DNA from 4 places in the Streptomyces sp. NPDC002853 genome. Region 3 is predicted to be linked to each of the others. Evidence: riboswitches for the same ligand, from Rfam matches in the RefSeq annotation. Region 3 holds a riboswitch; each other region holds the start of a gene.

Region 1 (4,982 bases), on a different contig from region 3:
CGGACAGGCCCTTGAAGTCGGGGTGGGCACCGACCTTGGTGGCGAGCACGACGTCGGAACGGTTGCCGCGCGCGGCGAACCAGTTGCCGATCACGGTCTCGGACTCGCCGCCCTTGTTGCCGGGCACCCAGGCCGAGTAGACGTCGGCGGTGTCGATGAAGTTGCCGCCCGCGGCGGTGTAGGCGTCGAGCACGTCGAAGGACTGCGCCTCGTCGGCCGTCCAGCCGAAGACGTTGCCGCCCAGGGCGAGCGGGAAGACCTCGAGGTCGGACGAGCCAAGCTTGCGGAGAGAAGTCATGAGGGGATCAACACCTGTACGGAGCATGGAATTCCGTACGACCCCCGCTTTCGGGGAGGAGCGGGCATGCCGGACCGGCAGCCCTGACGTCGGGGGGTTGTCGCCAGGACCGCCGGGGTACTGGGGTTACCTCAGATCGACTGACCCTTGCCGCGCAGCCACGCCGCCGGGTCGACCCCGGTGGAGTCGCCGCCCGGGTGGACCTCCATGTGGAGGTGGGCGCCGGTGACGTTGCCGGTCGCGCCGACGCGGCCGATGGTCTCGCCGGTGGTGACCTTCTGGCCGGCGCTGACGCTCATCGAGGACTGGTGGCAGAGCCAGATCTCGGTGCCGTCGTCGAGTTCGAGGATCGTGCGGTAGCCGTACGCCCCAGCCCAGCCGGCTTCCTTGATGGTGCCGGAGTGGACGGCCTTGATGGGCGTGCCCGTCGGAGCCGCGAAGTCCAGGCCGGTGTGGTAGCCGGAGGACCACATGGAGCCGGGCTGACCGAAGGTGCCGGTGAGCGTGTACGAGGCGACGGGGAGCGTGTAGCTCTTCGCGAGCTTGGCCAGGCGCTCCGCCTCGGCCTTCTTCTTGGCGGCGGCCTCGGCCTTCTTCTTCGCGGCGGCCTTCTCGGCGGCGATCTTCTTCTCGGCCGCGGTCTGCTTGGCGGCGGCCTGGGCGGCGGCCTGCTTGACGGCGGCTTCCTCGGCGGCCTTCTGGACCGCGTCGTCCGCCTGGTCCTGCTGGTTCTCCGCCTGCTCCATGATGCGGGCCCGCAGTGCCTCGCCCGCGTCCGTGGTGCCCTGCTCGGTGTCGGCGGCGCTGAGGCCGGCGGCACTGAGCGGCGCTGCAGCGGTCACCACGCCGTTGTCCGCGGAACCCGAGTCGGCCGAGTCGTCGGATATCAAGGACCCCACGCCCGGAAGCGACTTGGCCTCCGGCAGCGAGTCCGTGACGGCCGAGAGGTCCGGCATCGCGATGGAGACCGGGGGCTTGCCGTCCTGCGCGGTGGCGATGCCGCCCGCGCCGACGGCGGCGATGACGCCTACGCCGAGAACCGTGGAGCTGCGGGCGAGCCCGCCACCACCCCGCTTGTGGACGCGGTGCCTGCCGCGGACGGGACGGATGGACTCCTCGGTGGGGTTCCATTCCTCCCAGGAATTGTCGTCGTACCCACCGAAATCGTCGTCATTCGGTACGTAAACGCCTTGGGGGGCAGGGCGGTTGGACGCCACTGGGGCGCACTCCTTTCCTTCCTTCTCGCCTACCGGGTTAGCTGACGGGTTCGGAGCAGGAAGGTCTCCTACGAGCATCTGGCACGGAGGCACAGATGCCCGATTCACCCCAATTAGTGGTTCCCCGGCTCCCTTTCGGGATTAGGCGCGTGCGCGCGGAGCCGACTCGAGTGACGGCTGGGACGACCGCGCTGCGTTATCGAACGTTAATAGACAGCGGGCCGGTATTCCAAGCTGTTCCGACTGATCGTTAACGCACATGGCACGTACTTATCGGGACACCGGGGGCCGGAACGGGGCGAGTTGACCCCACTTCTTCACACACCGGAGCTTCACATCTCCTTGACAGTACGTCAGTTGTTATGCGGAGTGGTGTCCTTCCGTCACGGCCGGTGACAGGGGCCGCCGCACCGCGAGCAACGCCATGTCGTCGGTCCCCCCGCCCCCGGTGTGCCGCCGCACTTCCTCGACGAGCGTCGTCAGGAGCGCGTCGGGGCCGCCCGGCCCCGGGAAGATCCGGCCGCCGAGCCGCGCCGCCGGGTCGTAGAACTCGCCCCGGACGTCACGCGCCTCGGAGAGCCCGTCGGTGTAGAGCAGCAGCATCGCCCCCGGCGGGAACTCCGTCTCGTCCGCGCGGTCCGGCCAGGCGCCCAGGTCGCCCATCCCGAGCGGCAGCGCGGGCTCGGTGGCGGACATGACGCACAGCCGTCCGTCGCCGCGCAGGAGCAGCGGGCCCGGGTGCCCGCGGTTGATGAGACGCACCAGACCGTCGCCGTGCGGGATCTCCGCGAGGACGGCCGTGGTGAATCCCTCGAAGGCGTCGAGCCCGTCGCGCCGTGTGCCCTCACGCGCGAGGGCACGCTCCAGGCGCTGCGCCACGGCCTCCAGCGTGGTCTCCTGCTCGGCGGCCTCCCGGAACGCCCCGATCACCACGGCGACGGCCGCCACCGCGCCCATGCCCTTGCCCCGTACGTCGCCGACGATGACGCGGACACCGTGCGGGGTGTCCTGCACCGCGTACAGATCGCCGCCGATGAACGCGTCGGCCTCCGCGGCCTCGTACCGCGCCGCGACGTCGAGACCGCCGATGTGGGGGTCCGGCTGCGGCAGCACCGCGCGCTGGGCGGCCTCGGAGATGGAGCGGGCGGACGCGAGCTGTCTGTCGCTGCGGCGTACGACGCGGTTGATGACGACGGCGAGAACGGCGACGGTCGCCACCGTGATCAGTTCGGTGACGGCCTCGACGTCGGTGGTGGTGCTCGTCTTGAAGTGCAGGGCGAGCACGGCGGTGCAGGAGGCGGCGCCGATGAGGACGGTGCTGAGCAGCGAGTAGAAGGGCGCTGCGATGAGCGGGGCCGCGGTGAACAGGGGTACGGCGGTGAACCTGGGCGGGGTAGAGACGTCGTACACGATCCCGAGGACGATGAGCAGCAGGGGGAGAGCCCGCACGAGCGCACGCTCGTGCCGGACATCGGGACGCCTGCCGCCGCCCCCGCCGATTCCTCCTCGCTGCCCCACTCACTCAGGGTTCCCGGAGGGGCGGCGTGGGGCGACCGGTGTGGGCCGACCGGGCTATCGGCCGGACTGTCCTCTGGCAGCGCCTTCACCGCGGCGGAAAACACCGAAGGCCCGGATCCATTTCTGGATCCGGGCCTTCGGTCTTTAGTAGCGGGGACAGGATTTGAACCTGCGACCTCTGGGTTATGAGCCCAGCGAGCTACCGAGCTGCTCCACCCCGCGCCGTTGAATGCAACTCTACGCCATCAGGGGGAGTGAAAGCGAACCGGTTGCGGAGGGCCCTGCCGGCAGGCCGCGGGAAGGCCATCCGCCGAACGCACCGAAGGCCCAGGTCGGGGAACTCCCCGGCCTGGGCCTTCTCGGTAGACCGTGTGGGACTCGAACCCACAACCAATGGATTAAAAGTCCACTGCTCTGCCAATTGAGCTAACGGTCCGTGCGGATGCACCCCACGAGCATAGCCGCAGAGGCCCGGCCGTCCGATCGGGTATCGCCTCCCGGGCCCGTCGCGCGCTCCGCGACGGGCCCGGAACGGCCGCCGCGCGCTCAGGGGTCGGCCGGTTTCGGCGCCCCGCGCCTAGCCGCCTCGCGGGCCGCCGTGCGCTCGTGGTCCGGGTTCAGGAACCAGTGCCTGGCCGAAGCGAACCACCAGGTGGCGGCGAACCCGAGGACCACCAGGACCGCGATCGGGGCGTAGTTGAAGGTCTCCCAGGTGACGGGCGAGACCTGCGGCAGCATGAAGAGCACGGTGATCACGCCGACCCAGGCCACCGCGACGATGCCGATCGGGCGGGAGAAGCGCCCCAAGTGCCAGGGCCCGCGCTCGAATTCCTCGCCCTTGCGCAGCCTCAGGAGGGTCGGGATGACGTAGGCGATGTAGAGCCCGATGACGGCGATGGACGTCACCGCCGCGTACGCCGTGACGTTGATCAGGTAGGGAAGACCGAGGACGAGCGCGCCGAGGGCCGCGAGCCAGACGGCCGCGACAGGCGTGCGCGTACGCGAGTTGACCGAGTGCCAGATGTGCGAGAACGGCAGCGCTCCGTCCCGCGAGAAGGCGTAGATCATGCGGGAGTTGGCGGTCACCGACGCCATGCCGCAGAAGAGCTGCGCGCCGATGACGACGAGCAGGAGCAGCTTGCCCGTGGTCGCTCCGAGCGCGTCGAGGAGGATCTGGGCGGGCGGAGCCCCCGTCGCCGACTCACGGGCCCCGTCGTACGACTGGATGGCGAACGTGAAGCCGAGGAGCAGCACGAAGCCCGCGATCCACGACGTCCAGATGGAGCGGACGATGCCCTTGGGCCCGGCGGTGGACGCGTCGTGCGTCTCCTCGGTCATGTGCGCGGAGGCGTCGTACCCGGTGAAGGTGTACTGAGCCATCAGCAGCCCGATGAGAGCCACGTACAGCCCGCTGCCCCACCCCGTGTTGTTGACGAACTCGGTGAAGACGAAGGACGCCGACTGGTGTGAGTCCGGCGAGAAGGCGAGCGCGCCGACGATCACGGCAACCCCGAAGACGTGCCACCACACGCTGACGCTGTTCAGCAGCCCGACGATGCGCACGCCGAAGGTGTTGAGCAGCCCGTGCAGGACGAGGATCGCGGCGAACAGCATGATCGTCCGCCCCTCGCTCACCTCGAACCCGAACTGCAGATTCAGATAGGCGCCGAGGAACGAGGCCGCCCCGAAGTCGATCCCGGCGGTCACGGCGACCTGCCCGAGCACGTTGAACCACCCCGTGAACCACGCCCACGCGGCCGCGGTCCGCGGCGGCGCGAGCCGGTGCGCCCAGAAGTAGAGCCCGGCGGAGGTCGGATAGGCGGAACAGATCTCCGCCATGGCGAGCCCGACGAACAGCGTCATCAGACCGACCCCGACCCACCCCCAGGTGATCAGGGCGGGACCGCCGGTGTTCATGCCGAACAGGTACATGGTGAGACAGCCGGACA
Region 2 (4,982 bases), on a different contig from region 3:
GCCTCGGAGAACGACTCCGCGCCGATCGGCGCGATCATGAACTCCTGGATGTCGACGTTCGAGTCCGCGTGCGACCCGCCGTTCAGGATGTTCATCATCGGAACGGGCAGCAGGTGCGCGTTCGGGCCACCGAGGTAGCGGAAGAGCGGGAGGTCGGAGGCCTCCGACGCGGCGTGCGCGACGGCGAGCGAGACGCCGAGGATGGCGTTGGCGCCGAGCGAGCCCTTGTTGTCGGTGGCGTCGAGGTCGAACATCGCCTGGTCGATCAGGCGCTGCTCGGTCGCGTCGTACCCGACGAGCTCCGGGCCGATCTGCTCGATGACGGCGAGGACGGCCTTCTCCACGCCCTTGCCCATGTAACGGTTGGGGTCACCGTCACGGAGTTCGATGGCCTCGAAAGCACCGGTGGACGCACCGGACGGAACGGCGGCACGACCCGTGCTGCCGTCGTCGAGGCCGACCTCGACCTCGACCGTGGGGTTGCCTCGGGAGTCCAGGATTTCCCGGGCTACGACGACGTCGATGGACGGCACGAGCATCTCCTTCTGGGATGTGACGCGGGTACGCGGGGCGTTGGCCTCGCGGACACGAGCCTAACCGGCTCCCGGACAAGAGCCAGCCGAGCGACCGCCCTGTGGACAAACCGAGAGCAAAATGTTTCCGAACGGAACAAAGCGTGGAGCACAAAGGAACCCCGCCCCGGTGCGTACGGGGGATACGCGCACCGGGGCGGGGAGGGGGGTGCCCCGCCAGGACTAGCTCAGGTGGAGCTGCTGGCCGGGGAAGATCATGTCGGCGTTGTCGATGATGTCGCCGTTGAGCTTGTACACCTTGTGCCAGCCGCCCTTGACGTCCTCGGCCTTGGCGATCTTGGAGAGGGTGTCACCCTTCTTGACCTTGTACTCGCCGTCGCCCTTCTTGACCGTCTTTCCGGTCGGGGTCTCGACGGTCTTCTCGGACTCGGCCTTCGGGGCGGCCTCGGCCTTCGGAGCGGCCTGCTGCGGCTGCTCGGTCTGGGCGCTGGGCTGGCTCTTGGGCTGCTCCTGGGTCTGCTGCGGGGCGCTCTCCTGCGCACCGCCACCCTCGTTGGACGCGCCCGAGAGGCCGACGCCGCAGCTCGGCCAGGCACCCTTGCCCTGACCCGCGAGGACCTTCTCGCCGATCTCGATCTGCTGGGCCTTGGAGGCCTTGTCGGCGGTGGGCGCGTACTTCGTGCCGCCGTACGCGGCCCAGGTGGACGACGAGAACTGCAGGCCGCCGGTGTAGCCGTTGCCGGTGTTGATCGACCAGTTGCCGCCCGACTCGCACTGCGCGACGGCGTCCCACTCGGAGTTCGTGGCGGCGGAGGCCTGACCGGCCGCCATCAGCGGGGCTGCGACCGCGACACCGGTGACGCCGGCGAGCGTGGCGACACGGGTGGCCTTGGACGGGCGGCGGTGCTTGCCCTTGCTGGAAAACAGCATGAGTGATCCCCTCACCGACGCCTGCGAGGTGAGCTGTCGGGTTCGGGCCGATGTGGTTGCCCGGCCGCGCTTCCTGAGCGCGACTTAACCCCTAGCCGTTCCCGTCCGTGTGCCTCGCTCTCGCGAGGCTCAACGGCCGGGCCCGGCGGAAACCTTGGTTCCCCCGCTCCTGCCTACGGCGCATTACGCGACGACTGTTCCCGAACGGCCGTTGGCAGGACTCGGCGTACCGACCGGCGGGGCCCGCTGTGGCGAGCGGTCACGACCGTAGACATGCGATCGCCCGAATTTCAAAGACGATCAGGGCTTCTGAGACCCATGTCTCACTTGCGCCAATTGGGACATCGAGCGCAAAGCGACTCGCCAACTACCCCTACTTTTCGCCCAAATCGAGGCTCTGACCGGGAAGGATGAGATCGGGGTCGGAGCCGACCGACTTCTCGTTCTCGGCGTACAGCTCGGTCCACCCGCCCTTCACCTCCAGGTCGTCGGCGATGACCGAGAGGCTGTCTCCGGAACGGACCGTGTACGTCCCGTCGGAGACGTCGTGCTCGCGCTCGTCGCCACGGGAGGCGTGCCGGCCCGAACCCTCGCGGGCGGAGCCTTCGGACGCCTCGTCGTCGGCGCTGCCGCCGCGGTGACGGCCTTCACCCTCGCCGGTGGAGGGCGAGGGGGCGGGCGAAGTGGTCTCGTCACGCCCGGACTTGTCCGGTTCGCCGGACTTGGTCGAGTCACCGGGCTCGGCCGACTCATCCGAGTCACCCGAGTCGCCCGAGTCATCCGACTTGCCCGACTCGTCGTGATTCTTGTCTCGTGACGCGTCATCGGAGTCCGGCTTCCCGGACGGCTCGGCGCTGTCCGAGGGGTCGGCCGACTCGCTCGGCGACGCGTCGGCCTCGTCCGACCCGCCCGGCTTCGACGACTCGCCGGACCCGGTCGATTCCGACGGCTCGTCAGAAGGAATGGTCGTGATCGGGGCGCCCGGGTCGACGTCGGCGGCGGCACCGCCCTCGGTGAGACCGGCGATCGGCGCACAGCTCGGCCAGGCGTCGGCACCCTGGTCGTCGAGGACCTTCTCGGCCACCGAGATCTGCTGGGAGCGGCTCGCCTGGTCGGCGCTCGGCGCGAAGTCGAGGCCGCCGTACTCCTCCCACGTCTGCTGCGAGAGCTGGAGCCCGCCGTAGTAGCCGTTGCCCGCGTCCGCGCTCCAGGATCCGCCGCTCTCGCACTCCGCGAGCTTGTCCCACGTGGCGGTGTCCGCCGCGCTCGCGCTGGTGGCGCCGAGCAGCGGGATCGCGATGGCCGATCCCGCCACTCCTGCCGCGACGATCAGGGCCGGGGCCTGGCGGGGGCGTCGGTGACGACCATTGCCGGAGAGCATGCGGTTGCCTTTCGCGTGACTGGAGCGACGACTGCGGCACGGGATGCCGAGTCGTCGGTGAACGTAGCGGCAGTCGAACGCTTGTCACAAGTCGATGCAGCGGAGATCACGTGAAAGTCACAGTCTTGACGGCCCGTCAGTTAAACGTCGTTTCAGGTGCCGAATATTTGCTCTGCTGTGCGGGTGTGAACTCCACCGGAAGCGTGCGCAGTCCACGCATGATGAGCCCGCCGCGCCACCTCAAATCACCAGGTTCCGCCGCCAGGCGCAGGTCAGGGAGGCGCCGCAGGAGGGTCGCGAGGGCGGCCTGCCCTTCCAGCCTGGCCAGCGGTGCGCCGAGACAGTAATGAATGCCATGGCCGTAGCCGAGGTGTTGGTTGTCGCGGCGGGAGAGGTCGAGCGTGTCCGGCCGGTCGAATCGCGCGGGGTCGCGATCGGCGGCGGCGAGGACCACGAGGACGGGGTCGCCGGCGGCGATGTCCTCCCCTCCGACGGTCAGCGGCTCGGTGGCGTACCGCCAGGTGGCCAGTTCGACGGGACCGTCGAAGCGCAGGAGTTCCTCGAGCCCCGTCTCCAAGAGCCCGGTGTCGCCGTCCCGGAGCGATGCCTGGAGCCGCTCGCGCTGCTCGGGGTGGGTCAGGAGGGCGTAGGTGCCGTTGCCGATGAGGTTGACGGTCGTCTCGAAGCCGGCGAAGAGCAGGATGAAGGCCATCGCGGCGGCCTCGTTCTCGGTGAGGTGCTCGCCGTGGTCGGAGGCGCGGATGAGCCCGGAGATGAGGTCGTCGCCGGGTTCGAGCCGCTTGCGGTGGATCAGCTCGGCGAGGTAACCGCGCATCTTCTTGACGGACCGGGCGACCCCTCCCCTCGGCCCTCCCCCGTGCCGGATCATCATCCCCGCCCAGTCCCGGAAGTCGTCCTGGTCCTCGCGGGGCACCCCGAGCAGGTCGCAGATCGCGTAGATGGGGAGCGGGAAGGCGAAGTCGTGGATGAGGTCCGCCTCCCCCTTCTCCGCGAACTGGTCGATGAGGTGGTCGGTCAGCTCCTGGACGCGGGGTGCGAACTCGGCGATACGGCGGGGGGTGAAGGCCTTGGAGACGAGGCGGCGCAGGCGGGTGTGGTCCGGCGGATCGATGTTGAGCAGATGCGTCATGAGGTTGGCGCTGCGCTCGCCGGGGATGCCGGTCTTGCCCTTCGCGTGCGCGGGCTCGCCGTGATGGGCCGGATTCTTGCTGAGCCGCTGGTCGGCGAGCGCCTGCTTGGCATCGCCGTACCGGGTGACCAGCCACGCCTCCACGCCACTGGGCAGCCGCGTCTTGTGCACGGGCGCGTGCTCGCGGAGCCAGGCGTAGGCGGGATAGGGGTCGGTGGCGAACTCCCAGGTGAAGAGCTCTGGCCCCTGGGCCTCGGACACGTGGGCCCCTGCCGGGCAGGCTGCGGGGGTGTCCCCGGCGGGGGCTGGCGGCTGGTCTCGCATGGGACGACGTTATCCGGCTTGCGTCTGGCCCCTGGGCCCTGCCTGCATGCCTGCCTACCTGCCTACCTGCCTACCTGCATGCCTGCCGTCATCGGCTCCGCCGAGTTCGTCCTCAAACGCCGGACGGGCTGGAACTCCCCTGCGCCCCGGGCCCGCACTCCGCCGCCAGCACCGCGTCCCGGTAAGCCCGTGCCGCTGCTCGCAGGGACGCCTCCGGGTCGACTCCGTCCGCCTCCGCGCGCAGGGCGAGTGCCAGGAGTTCGTACCCGATGCCCTCCCCCGTCGGAACCGGCACCTCCAAGCCCGCCGTCCGCACCCGTGAGGCCAGCTTGGCCGCGAGGGCCAGGCCCGGCTGGCCCAGGGGGATTCCCTCCGTGACCGATGACCGCTGCTTCTCCTCGGCCTTCTTGCGGAGCCAGTGCGCCTTGACGTCCTCGGGGGTGTGGGCCGCGTCGTCGCCGAAGACGTGCGGGTGGCGGTGGATCAGCTTCTCGACGATCGTGCCCGCCACGTCGTCCACGGAGAAGGGGGACACGTCGTCCTCCTCCGCGATGCGGGAGTGGAAGACCACCTGGAGCAGGACGTCGCCCAGCTCCTCCCGCAGCTCGTCCCTGTCGCCCTCCTCGATCGCCTCGACCAGCTCGTACGCCTCCTCGATCGCGTA
Region 3 (4,982 bases):
TCGGCATCGCCTCCCTCCTGGGCGGCTTCCTCACCCAGATGAAGCAGATGGGCCAGGGCACGGCCCGCTTCAACCCCGCGATGCTGCACGGCGCGCTCACGATGCTCGTCACGGGCGTGATCCTGGTGGGCCTCAACCAGGCGGACGACAACCCCGTCAACAACGTCAAGATCGGCATCAAGATGGCCGTCCTGATCGTGATCCTCGCGCTGGTCTACGTGAAGCGGGACGACGAGAAGGTGGACAAGGGGATGTTCGGCGCCGTCGGCCTGCTGACCGTCGCGAACATCTTCATCGCCGTGCTGTGGACCTGAGCCCGCAGATCCGACCGGCCCACCACGCGCGCATGGCCCGCATCCCCCCGGGAATGCGGGCCACGCGCGCGTAGGGGCTCCTCCGCCGGTGATCAGGCGGGGCGCACCACACTGTGGATCGGCATGTAGTAGATCGATTCCACGCGGACGTTCGTGCCCGGCTTCGGGGCGTGGATCATCTTGCCGTCGCCGATGTAGATCCCGACGTGGCTGATGTCGTCGTAGAAGAAGACCAGGTCGCCGGGCTTGGCGTCGGCCGTCTTCACGGTCGTGCCGACCTTCACCTGGTCCCACGTCGTACGCGGCAGGGAGATCCCCGCGGCCTTCCACGCGTCCTGGGTGAGCCCGGAGCAGTCGTAGGAGTCGGGGCCGGTCGCGCCCCACACATACGGCTTGCCGATCTGCGCCTCGGCGAAGTTGATCACCTTCGCGGCCTTCGTCGCGTAGCCACTGTCCGTGTCGCCGGAGCCGGTGCCGGAGCCTGTGCCGGAACCCGAGCCCGAGCCCGTGCCCGAATCCGGGGTCTCCTTCTCCTTCTCGCGCTCCTTGGCCGCGGCCTCTTCCGCGGCCTTGCGCTTGGCCTCCGCCTCGGCCTCCTGCTTGCGCGCCAGCTCGGCAGCCTTGCGCTTGGCCGCTTCTTCCTTCTTCTTCTCGATCGCCGCGAGCCGCGCCTTCTCCTCGGCGGTCAGCTCCGAGAGCATCGTGCGCGCTGCGCCCAGCTTCTTCTGGACGGTCTGCTTGCTCGTCCGCAGATCGTCCCGCGAGTCGCTCAGCGTCTCCAGGCTCTTGGCGGCCTTCGTGCGTTGCTTCGTCGCCGAGGCCTGCTGCGTCTGGTAGTCGTCGACCGCCTTCTTCTGGCGCGCGGTCAGCCGGTCCGACAGGTGGTTCTGGTCGAAGAACCCCTGCGGGTCGTCGGCGAGCATCATCGTGGCGGTCTCGGAGGCGCCGCCGGTGCGGTACTGGGCCGCGGCGAACGTGCCCAGCCGCTGCCGCGCCTCGTTCAGCTTGTCGGTGCGCTTGGCCACATCGTCGAGAAGGGTGTCGACCTTCTTGCGCTGCTTGTCGGTGCGCTCCTTGACCGAGTTGTACTTCTGGGTGGCCACGCCCGCCTGGTGGTAGAGGTCGTCGACCTTCTTCTGCACCTCTTCGAGGCTGGGCTTCTGGGGCGCTGACGGTGCCGCTTGCGCGCTCTGTGACAGGAGAGCCACGGAGGTGAGGGCTGCCGTCGTGATGCCGAGGGCCGGAGCGGTGCGTAGGCCGGCGATGCGGGCCCGCGGCTTGCGGTGCGACGCCAAGGGAGGCGACTCCTTCCGTAGACCGCCTACCGGGTTAGCTGTCGGGTTCGGGCGGGTGGTTCCGGAAGGTTGCCCTACGGTCCCGTACTGCGTACGGGATCGATTCACCCCAAGTTCTTGGTGGGTCCCCGGCTCCGAGGAGATCGAACTCGGCGGAGGCCACCCGTTCCCGGCGGGGTTCGCCGGTGGGAGTACGAGCAGCCCGCGGAGCACGGTAGCCAACTCGTGTGGTCCGTGTGAAGGTTGATGTTCGATATGCCCGATACGTTTTCGTTACTTTACGAAGCTCTTGACGCGGACACGCAGGGTCGTCGCGGAACGTGACGGTCCGCGGGCGGGGTGTATGCGGGCCGGGCGTGTGCGGGTGGACCTGGCCGGAACCCGGGGCGGGTTGTCAGTGGGGCCGCCTAGACTCGGGAGGCGATGAGCAGCCTCTTTGATGACAGCTTCCTGGCGGACCTCAAGCCCTCACGGGCTTCCGATGAGGAGCCCCCGCCGCCGCCCGAGGACAGTGCCCCGGAATCCGTTCCGGATGATCTGTTCGACGGGAAGTTCGACGCGCCCACGCCCCGGGACGCGCACTACCGCGGCGGCGCCCCGCGCCCCGTGATCGACCCGGCGGCCCTGCTCGACGGCCTGAACGAGAACCAGCGCGCGGCCGTCGTGCACGCGGACTCCCCGCTGCTCATCGTCGCGGGCGCGGGCTCCGGCAAGACCCGGGTCCTCACGCACCGCATCGCGTATCTCCTGGCCGAGCGCCACGTGCACCCGGGGCAGATCCTGGCGATCACGTTCACGAACAAGGCCGCGGGCGAGATGAAGGAGCGCGTCGAGCAGCTCGTCGGGCCGCGGGCCAACGCGATGTGGGTGTCGACGTTCCACAGTGCGTGCGTCCGCATCCTGCGCCGCGAGTCCAAGAAGCTCGGCTTCACCTCCTCCTTCTCGATCTACGACGCCGCCGACTCCAAGCGGCTGATGGCGCTGGTCTGCCGTGACCTGGACATCGACCCGAAGAAGTTCCCGCCGAAGTCCTTCAGCGCCAAGATCTCGAACCTGAAGAACGAGCTGATCGACGAGGAGACCTTCGCAGGACAGGCCGCCGACGGCTTCGAGAAGACGCTCGCCCAGGCGTACGCGATGTACCAGTCGCGGCTGCGCGAGGCGAACGCCCTCGACTTCGACGACCTGATCATGACGACGGTCCACATGTTCCGCGCGTTCCCGGACGTCGCCGAGCACTACCGCCGCCGCTTCCGCCACGTGATGGTCGACGAGTACCAGGACACCAACCACGCGCAGTACGCCCTGGTGCGCGAGCTGGTGGGCCCCTCCGGAGGCGAGGGCGACGACCCGGCCGAGCTGTGTGTCGTGGGTGACGCGGACCAGTCGATCTACGCCTTCCGCGGCGCGACGATCCGCAACATCCTCCAGTTCGAGGAGGATTACCCCGACGCCACCACGATCCTCCTGGAGCAGAACTACCGCTCCACGCAGACGATCCTGACCGCGGCCAACGCCGTCATCGAGCGCAACGAAAGCCGCCGCCCCAAGAACCTGTGGACCAACGCGGGCGCGGGCGCGGGCATCACCGGCTATGTCGCCGACACCGAGCACGACGAGGCGCAGTTCGTCGCCGACGAGATCGACCGGCTCACCGACGCGGGCGACGCGAAGGCGGGCGACGTCGCGATCTTCTACCGGACGAACGCGCAGTCGCGTGTCTTCGAAGAGATCTTCATCCGCGTCGGCCTGCCCTACAAGGTCGTCGGCGGCGTCCGCTTCTACGAGCGCAAGGAGGTCCGGGACGTCCTCGCGTATCTGCGGGTGCTCGCCAACCCGGAGGACTCCGTCCCGCTGCGGCGCATTCTGAACGTGCCCAAGAGGGGCATCGGTGACCGCGCGGAGGCGATGATCGACGCCCTCTCGCAGCGCGAGAAGATCTCCTTCCCGCAGGCCCTGAAGCGCGTCGACGAGGCGTACGGAATGGCGGCCCGCTCGGCGAACGCCGTCAAGCGTTTCAACGTGCTGATGGAGGAGCTGCGGACCATCGTCGAGTCCGGCGCGGGGCCCGCCGTCGTCCTGGAGGCCGTGCTCGAACGGACCGGGTACCTCGCCGAGCTGCAGGCATCGACCGACCCGCAGGACGAGACGCGCATCGAGAACCTCCAGGAACTCGCCGCCGTGGCCCTGGAGTTCGAGCAGGACGCAGGTGCGGCCGCCTCCGAAGGCGAGGGCGAGGGCGAAGGTGAGACCGAGGGTGAGGCCGAGGACGTAGCCGAAGGCGCGGACGCGGGCGCAGGTGTGTCGGGCACGCTCTCGGAGTTCCTGGAAAGGGTCGCGCTCGTCGCTGACTCAGACCAGATTCCGGACGAGGAGGACGACGGCTCCGGAGTCATCACGCTGATGACGCTGCACACCGCCAAGGGCCTCGAGTTCCCGGTCGTCTTCCTGACCGGCATGGAGGACGGCGTCTTCCCGCACATGCGCTCCCTCGGCCAGGTCAAGGAGCTGGAGGAGGAGCGCCGCCTCGCGTACGTGGGCATCACGCGCGCGCGTGAGCGGCTCTACCTGACGCGGTCCTCGATGCGCAGCGCCTGGGGACAGCCCTCGTACAACCCGCCCTCACGCTTCCTGGAGGAAATCCCGGAGGCGCACCTGGACTGGAAGCGGAAGGGTTCCGTCGGCGCGCCGGCGACCTCCGGGCCCGCAGCCGGGATCGCCTCCTCCTTGTCGTCGTCCCGCTCGCGGACCGGGGGCGCGCAGGGCTTCGCCACGCGCCGCGCATCGGAGAAGCCGGTGGTCGCGCTCGCGGTCGGGGACAGGGTCACGCACGACCAGTTCGGCCTCGGGACCGTGGTCGGGGTGAAGGGGACGGGCGCGAACGCCGAGGCGACGGTGGACTTCGGAGAGCCGAAGCCGAAGCGGCTCCTCCTGCGGTACGCACCGGTGGAGAAGCTCTAGGGCCGCGGGGCGGCCGGAGTTACGTCGGGTCGAGGCCGTGGCTGCGCAGCCACGGCAGCGGGTCGATGGCCGAGCCGCCCGCGGGGCGCACCTCGAAGTGCAGGTGCGGGCCCGTGGAGTTGCCGGAGTTCCCGGAGAAGGCGATGGGGTCGCCCGCCTTGACGGGGCCGCTGGAGATCTTGTGCGTGGAGAGGTGGCAGTACCACGTCTCCGTACCGTCCTTGGCGGTCACGATCGCCATGTTGCCGTAGGCGCTGTTCCACTTCGTGGAGACCGTGCCGTCGGTGGCGGCGAGCACCTCGGTGCCGTACGACACCGGGAAGTCGATTCCGGAGTGCGCGGACATCCAGTTGACGCCTGCCTGGCCGTAGTACGCGCTCAGACCGTGCTGTTTCACCGGCAGCGAGAACTT
Region 4 (4,982 bases), on a different contig from region 3:
TTGACGAGATCCCGCACGAGGCCGCCAACCCGGGGCGTCGCGCCGCCAAGGAGCTCTCCCGGCAGCTCTTCCCGGCGACCTCGCGCATGTCGCGCCCCCGTCAGGGCACCGAGGAGACGGTGACGCCCATCGACTCGGCGGCGGTGCGCGCCTTCTACGAGAAGCACGTGCGTCCCGCCACGGCGACCGTCGTCGTCGTGGGCGACCTGACCGGTGTCGATCTGGACGCCGTGCTCGCCGACACCATCGGGGCCTGGACGGGCGGCACCGCCGAGCCGCGTCCGGTGCCCCCGGTGACCGCGGACGACACCGGGCGTGTCGTCATCGTGGACCGCCCCGGAGCCGTCCAGACGCAGCTGCTCATCGGCCGCGTGGGACCGGACCGCCACGACCGCGTGTGGCCCGCGCAGGTGCTCGGCACGTACTGCCTCGGAGGCACCCTCACCTCGCGCCTCGACCGCGTCCTGCGCGAGGAGAAGGGATACACCTACGGCGTACGGTCGTTCGCCCAGGTCCTGCGTTCCGCACCGGACGGCACCGGCGCCGCGATGCTCGCCATCAGCGGCTCCGTGGACACCGAGTCCACGGGCCCGGCGCTCGACGACCTGTGGAAGGTCCTGCGCACCCTCGCGGCCGACGGCCTCACGGACGCCGAGCGCGATGTCGCCGTGCAGAACCTGGTGGGCGTGGCCCCGCTCAAGTACGAGATGGCGGCGTCCGTCGCGGCCACCCTCGCCGACCAGGTCGAGCAGCACCTGCCGGACGACTTCCAGGCCCAGCTGTACCGCCAGTTGGCCGCGACCGGCACCGTGGAGGCCACTGCCGCCGTCGTGAGCGCCTTCCCGGTGGACCGGCTGGTGACGGTGCTGGTCGGTGACGCCGCGCAGATCGAGGAGCCCGTCAGGGCGCTCGGCATCGGTGAAGTGAGTGTGGTCACGGGCTGAGTGGCAGTCAGGACATATCGGGACCCCAGTGGCTGAGATTTACCACTGGGGTCCTCTTATGTCCGAATTGATATGGAGGTTACGTGTCTGACCTGTGGCGTGCGCTACAAAAGCTCTGATCCGTTTGTCGTTTGAAAGATGGCCCGCTTAGCGTCATCCCGGCTGTTCGTCATGCAGTACGCCGCACCCGCGGCACCGGACAGTCATCGCCGAGTCCCCGTACGGCGCGAGCCAGGGGAGCCGGGGACCCACATGTCCCCTTGGGGTGAATCGGGAACCTTGCCGTCAGGTGAGGGACTCGTAGGAGACCTTCCTGCTCCGAACCCGTCAGCTAACCCGGTAGGCGAGAAGGAAGGAAAGGATCAGCCGCTTCATGGCGTTCACCCGTGCCACCGGGAAGCACCGTCGCCCGAGCCGCCTCACGCGTACGACCGCGAACGTGGCGGGCGTCGCCGCCCTCACCACCACCGGTGTCATCGGAGGCCTGGCCGCTCCGGCGCTCGCCGCCGACGACGCGGCGGCTCTTGAGCACACCGGCCTGACCCAGGCCATCTCCGTGGGCGACTCGCTCGCCGAGAGCATCGACGCGCAGGCCGCTGCCCAGCAGCAGGCCGCCGACGACGCCGCAGCCGCCAAGAAGGCCGAAGAGGCCGCCAAGAAGAAGGCCGAAGAGGCGAAGCGCAAGGCCGAGGCCGAGGCGAAGGCCAAGGCCAAGAAGGAGCGCGAGGCCAAGGAGCGTGCCGCTCGCGAGGCCGAGCGCAAGCGCCTCAACAGCTACGTCTCCCCGATCTCCGGCTCGTACGTCTCCACGGGCTATCAGACCGGCGGCGCCATGTGGTCCTCCGGCAGCCACACCGGCGTGGACTTCCACGCGGCCTCCGGTACGTCGGTCCACGCGGTCGGCTCCGGCACCGTCGTCGAGGCCGGCTGGGGCGGCGCCTACGGCAACAACGTGGTCATCAAGATGAACGACGGCACGTACACCCAGTACGGCCACATGTCGTCCCTCGGCGTCACGGTCGGCCAGGCGGTCACTCCGGGCCAGCAGATAGGCCTCTCCGGCTCCACCGGCAACTCCAGCGGCCCGCACCTGCACTTCGAGGCCCGCACCGGCGCGGACTACGGCACGGACATCGACCCCGTCTCGTACCTCCGCTCGCACGGCGTCAACGTCTGATCCCAGCGGTCGAACGCGGACGCACGAGCGTCACTGATTCACCGAAAGCCCCGGCTCGTCGAGCCGGGGCTTTCGCCGTTCCCGCATCTCCTCTGGCCAAAAGTATCCCTGGATTTCAGCCTGCCGTCGGAAATTCGGCCGCCCTGCAATAGAGTCGCAGAACAGGCGTCGATCGACCGCGTTTCGCGGGGATTAAGGCGGAGGTCAGTCATGCGCATTCCCGCGCACTCGGTATGCACGGCAATCCGGGACGACATCGTCTCCGGTGTCTACGAACGGGGCGGCCGGCTCACCGAGGAACTGCTCGCGCGCCGCTACGGAGTCTCCCGTGTCCCGGTGCGCGAAGCCCTGCGCACCCTCGAGGCAGAGGGCTTCGTCGTCACACGCCGGCACGCGGGCGCGTGCGTCGCGGAGCCGACCGCGCAGGAGGCCGCCGACCTCCTCGAGATCCGCGCGCTCCTGGAGCCTCTGGGCGCCGCTCGCGCCGCCCATCGCCGCACGGAGGCGCACCTGAAGGTCCTGCGCGGTCTCGTCAGGCTCGGTCAGGAGCGGGCGAGGCGGGGACACAGCGAGGATCTGCGCTCCCTGGGCGGCTGGTTCCACGAGACGCTCGCCCAGGCTTCCGGCAGCCCGGGCCTCACGGCCTTGCTCACCCAGCTCCGGCACAAGATCGCCTGGATGTACGTGGTCGAGGCGTCTGCCGCTCCCGCCGAGGCCTGGGCCGAGTACGCCGCGATCGTCGACGCGGTGACGCGCGGGGACGCGGAGCGCGCCAGGTCGCTCACCGCGGCCCACACGGAGCGGACGACGGCCGCGCATCGTGTGAGGGATTCGCAACATGTCGTAAACACGGTGGGCCTGCGGCATTAACAGAGGCGCCGTATACAAAGAAGTGCTATTCGGAGGGGGCGAATTCCTGCTGCCCGAATTCAGCTTCCGATGCCCTGCGCCGGTATTCGGTCAATGGGCACAGTCGATGAGCGCAGCCAATGGGTACGGTCAATGCGTGCGGTCAAGCGTGTGGTCAATGGGCATGGAAAAGCCGTAGGGCCCGCCCCCATTTCGGGGGAGGGCCCTACGGCGTATGAGTCTCAGCCTTTGTCAGACGGTCTCGGGGAGTTCCTCGAGGCCGTCCGCGACCAGCTTCGCCAGACGGTCGAGGGCGGCGTCCGCACCCTCGGCGTCGGAGGCGAGCACGATCTCCTCGCCGCCCTGCGCGCCCAGACCGAGCACCGCGAGCATGGAGGCGGCGTTCACGGGGTTGCCGTCAGCCTTGGCGATCGTCACGGGGACGCCGGCGGCGGTGGCCGCGCGGACGAAGATGGAGGCGGGTCGGGCGTGAAGGCCCTCGGCCCAGCCGACGTTGACGCGGCGCTCAGCCATGTGTTGCTGCCCTTCCAGGTGTCTCACACTTGTCTAGACCAGTGTCTCATGCCGTCACGAGTGCTCCGCCGGGCCGCAGGTCCATACGGTGCCGGCCGATGGTCCGGCTCCGTCGACCGTACGTCCTCGCGCCCCGGGCCCTCGTCCCGCTGTTCGACGTCTCCTAGCCTGCCCCGGCCAAGGCGGCCCCGCGACCCGTACCCTGGGCCCATGCAGACCCCGTCGGACCGGCACGCATACCCCTCCCACTGGGAAGCCGATGTCGTCCTGCGTGACGGAGGCACCGCCCGGATCAGGCCGATCACGGCCGAGGACGCGGACCGCCTGGTCAGCTTCTACGAACAGGTCTCGGACGAGTCGAAGTACTACCGCTTCTTCGCGCCCTACCCCCGTCTGTCCGCCAAGGACGTGCACCGCTTCACCCATCACGACCAGGTGGACCGGGTGGGTCTCGCGGCCACCGTGGGCGGTGAGTTCATCGCCACCGTGCGCTTCGACCGCATCGACGAGCGCGGCATGTCCGCCAGCGCGCCCGCCGACGAGGCCGAGGTCGCCTTCCTCGTGCAGGACGCCCATCAGGGCAGGGGGGTCGCCTCCACCCTGCTCGAACACATCGCCGCCGTCGCCAGGGAGCGCGGCATCCGCCGCTTCGCCGCCGAGGTGCTGCCCGCGAACACCAAGATGATCAAGGTGTTCACGGATGCGGGCTACCAGCAGAAGCGCAGCTTCGAGGACGGCGTCGTACGGCTCGAATTCGATCTGGAACCGACCGACCGCTCCCTCGCCGTGCAGCGCGCCCGTGAGCAGCGGGCCGAGGCGCGGTCGGTGCAGCGGCTGCTCACGCCGAAGTCGGTCGCGGTCATCGGCGTCGGACGCACGCCGGGCGGCGTGGGGCGCAGCGTCCTGCGGAACCTGCGCGAGGCGGGCTTCACGGGGCGGCTGTACGCGGTGAACGGCGCGTTCGAGAAAGGCACCGAGGTCGACGGGGTGCCCGCGTACCGCTCTGTGCGGGACATCGAAGAGACGGTCGAGCTCGCCGTCGTCACCGTGCCCGCCGAGCGGGTGCCGCAGGCCGTCGACGAGTGCGGCGAGCGTGGGGTGCTCGGACTCGTCGTGATCTCCGCCGGATACGCGGAGAGCGGCCCCGAAGGGCGGGAGCGGCAGCGCGAACTGGTGCGCCAGGCGCGGTCGTACGGCACGCGCATCCTCGGCCCGAACGCCTTCGGGGTCATCAATACGTCGCCGGACGTACGCCTCAACGCCTCGCTGGCCCCGCATCCTCCCGAGCGCGGCAGGATCGGCCTCTTCACGCAGTCCGGTGCGATCGGCATCGCGCTCCTCTCCGGGCTGCACCGGCGTGGTGCGGGCCTGTCGACCTTCGTGAGCGCGGGCAATCGCGCGGATGTGTCGGGCAACGACGTCCTCCAGTACTGGTACGAGGACCCGGACACCGATGTCGCCCTGATGTACCTCGAATC

What was found. Region 3 has a riboswitch for cyclic di-AMP ahead of ACWD02_RS40285 (NlpC/P60 family protein). Riboswitches for the same ligand answer to the same signal wherever they lie in the genome.
Region 1: another riboswitch for cyclic di-AMP. It lies ahead of ACWD02_RS36610 (M23 family metallopeptidase); the one in region 3 lies ahead of ACWD02_RS40285 (NlpC/P60 family protein).
Region 2: another riboswitch for cyclic di-AMP. It lies ahead of ACWD02_RS24680 (transglycosylase family protein); the one in region 3 lies ahead of ACWD02_RS40285 (NlpC/P60 family protein).
Region 4: another riboswitch for cyclic di-AMP. It lies ahead of ACWD02_RS17745 (M23 family metallopeptidase); the one in region 3 lies ahead of ACWD02_RS40285 (NlpC/P60 family protein).

Annotation. Positions count from the first base shown of each region.
Region 1 covers NZ_JBSFUS010000016.1:21,028-26,009, forward strand. The annotation lists gene ACWD02_RS36605 (aldo/keto reductase) at 1-298, opposite strand, end outside; gene ACWD02_RS36610 (M23 family metallopeptidase) at 430-1,515, opposite strand; cyclic di-AMP (ydaO/yuaA leader) riboswitch at 1,527-1,673, opposite strand; gene ACWD02_RS36615 (PP2C family protein-serine/threonine phosphatase) at 1,876-3,033, opposite strand; tRNA gene ACWD02_RS36620 (tRNA-Met) at 3,182-3,255, opposite strand; tRNA gene ACWD02_RS36625 (tRNA-Lys) at 3,397-3,469, opposite strand; gene ACWD02_RS36630 (amino acid permease) at 3,580-4,982, opposite strand, start outside.
Region 2 covers NZ_JBSFUS010000009.1:6,282-11,263, forward strand. The annotation lists gene eno (phosphopyruvate hydratase) at 1-533, opposite strand, end outside; gene ACWD02_RS24680 (transglycosylase family protein) at 756-1,463, opposite strand; cyclic di-AMP (ydaO/yuaA leader) riboswitch at 1,467-1,654, opposite strand; gene ACWD02_RS24685 (transglycosylase family protein) at 1,837-2,844, opposite strand; gene ACWD02_RS24690 (cytochrome P450 family protein) at 2,981-4,318, opposite strand; gene ACWD02_RS24695 (nucleoside triphosphate pyrophosphohydrolase) at 4,431-4,982, opposite strand, start outside.
Region 3 covers NZ_JBSFUS010000021.1:65,774-70,755, forward strand. The annotation lists gene ACWD02_RS40280 (hypothetical protein) at 1-314, shown strand, start outside; gene ACWD02_RS40285 (NlpC/P60 family protein) at 407-1,609, opposite strand; cyclic di-AMP (ydaO/yuaA leader) riboswitch at 1,618-1,774, opposite strand; gene pcrA (DNA helicase PcrA) at 2,033-4,570, shown strand; gene ACWD02_RS40295 (peptidoglycan DD-metalloendopeptidase family protein) at 4,590-4,982, opposite strand, start outside.
Region 4 covers NZ_JBSFUS010000006.1:119,551-124,532, forward strand. The annotation lists gene ACWD02_RS17740 (M16 family metallopeptidase) at 1-944, shown strand, start outside; cyclic di-AMP (ydaO/yuaA leader) riboswitch at 1,142-1,305, shown strand; gene ACWD02_RS17745 (M23 family metallopeptidase) at 1,318-2,121, shown strand; gene ACWD02_RS17750 (GntR family transcriptional regulator) at 2,332-2,991, shown strand; gene ACWD02_RS17755 (HPr family phosphocarrier protein) at 3,223-3,504, opposite strand; gene ACWD02_RS17760 (bifunctional acetate--CoA ligase family protein/GNAT family N-acetyltransferase) at 3,715-4,982, shown strand, end outside.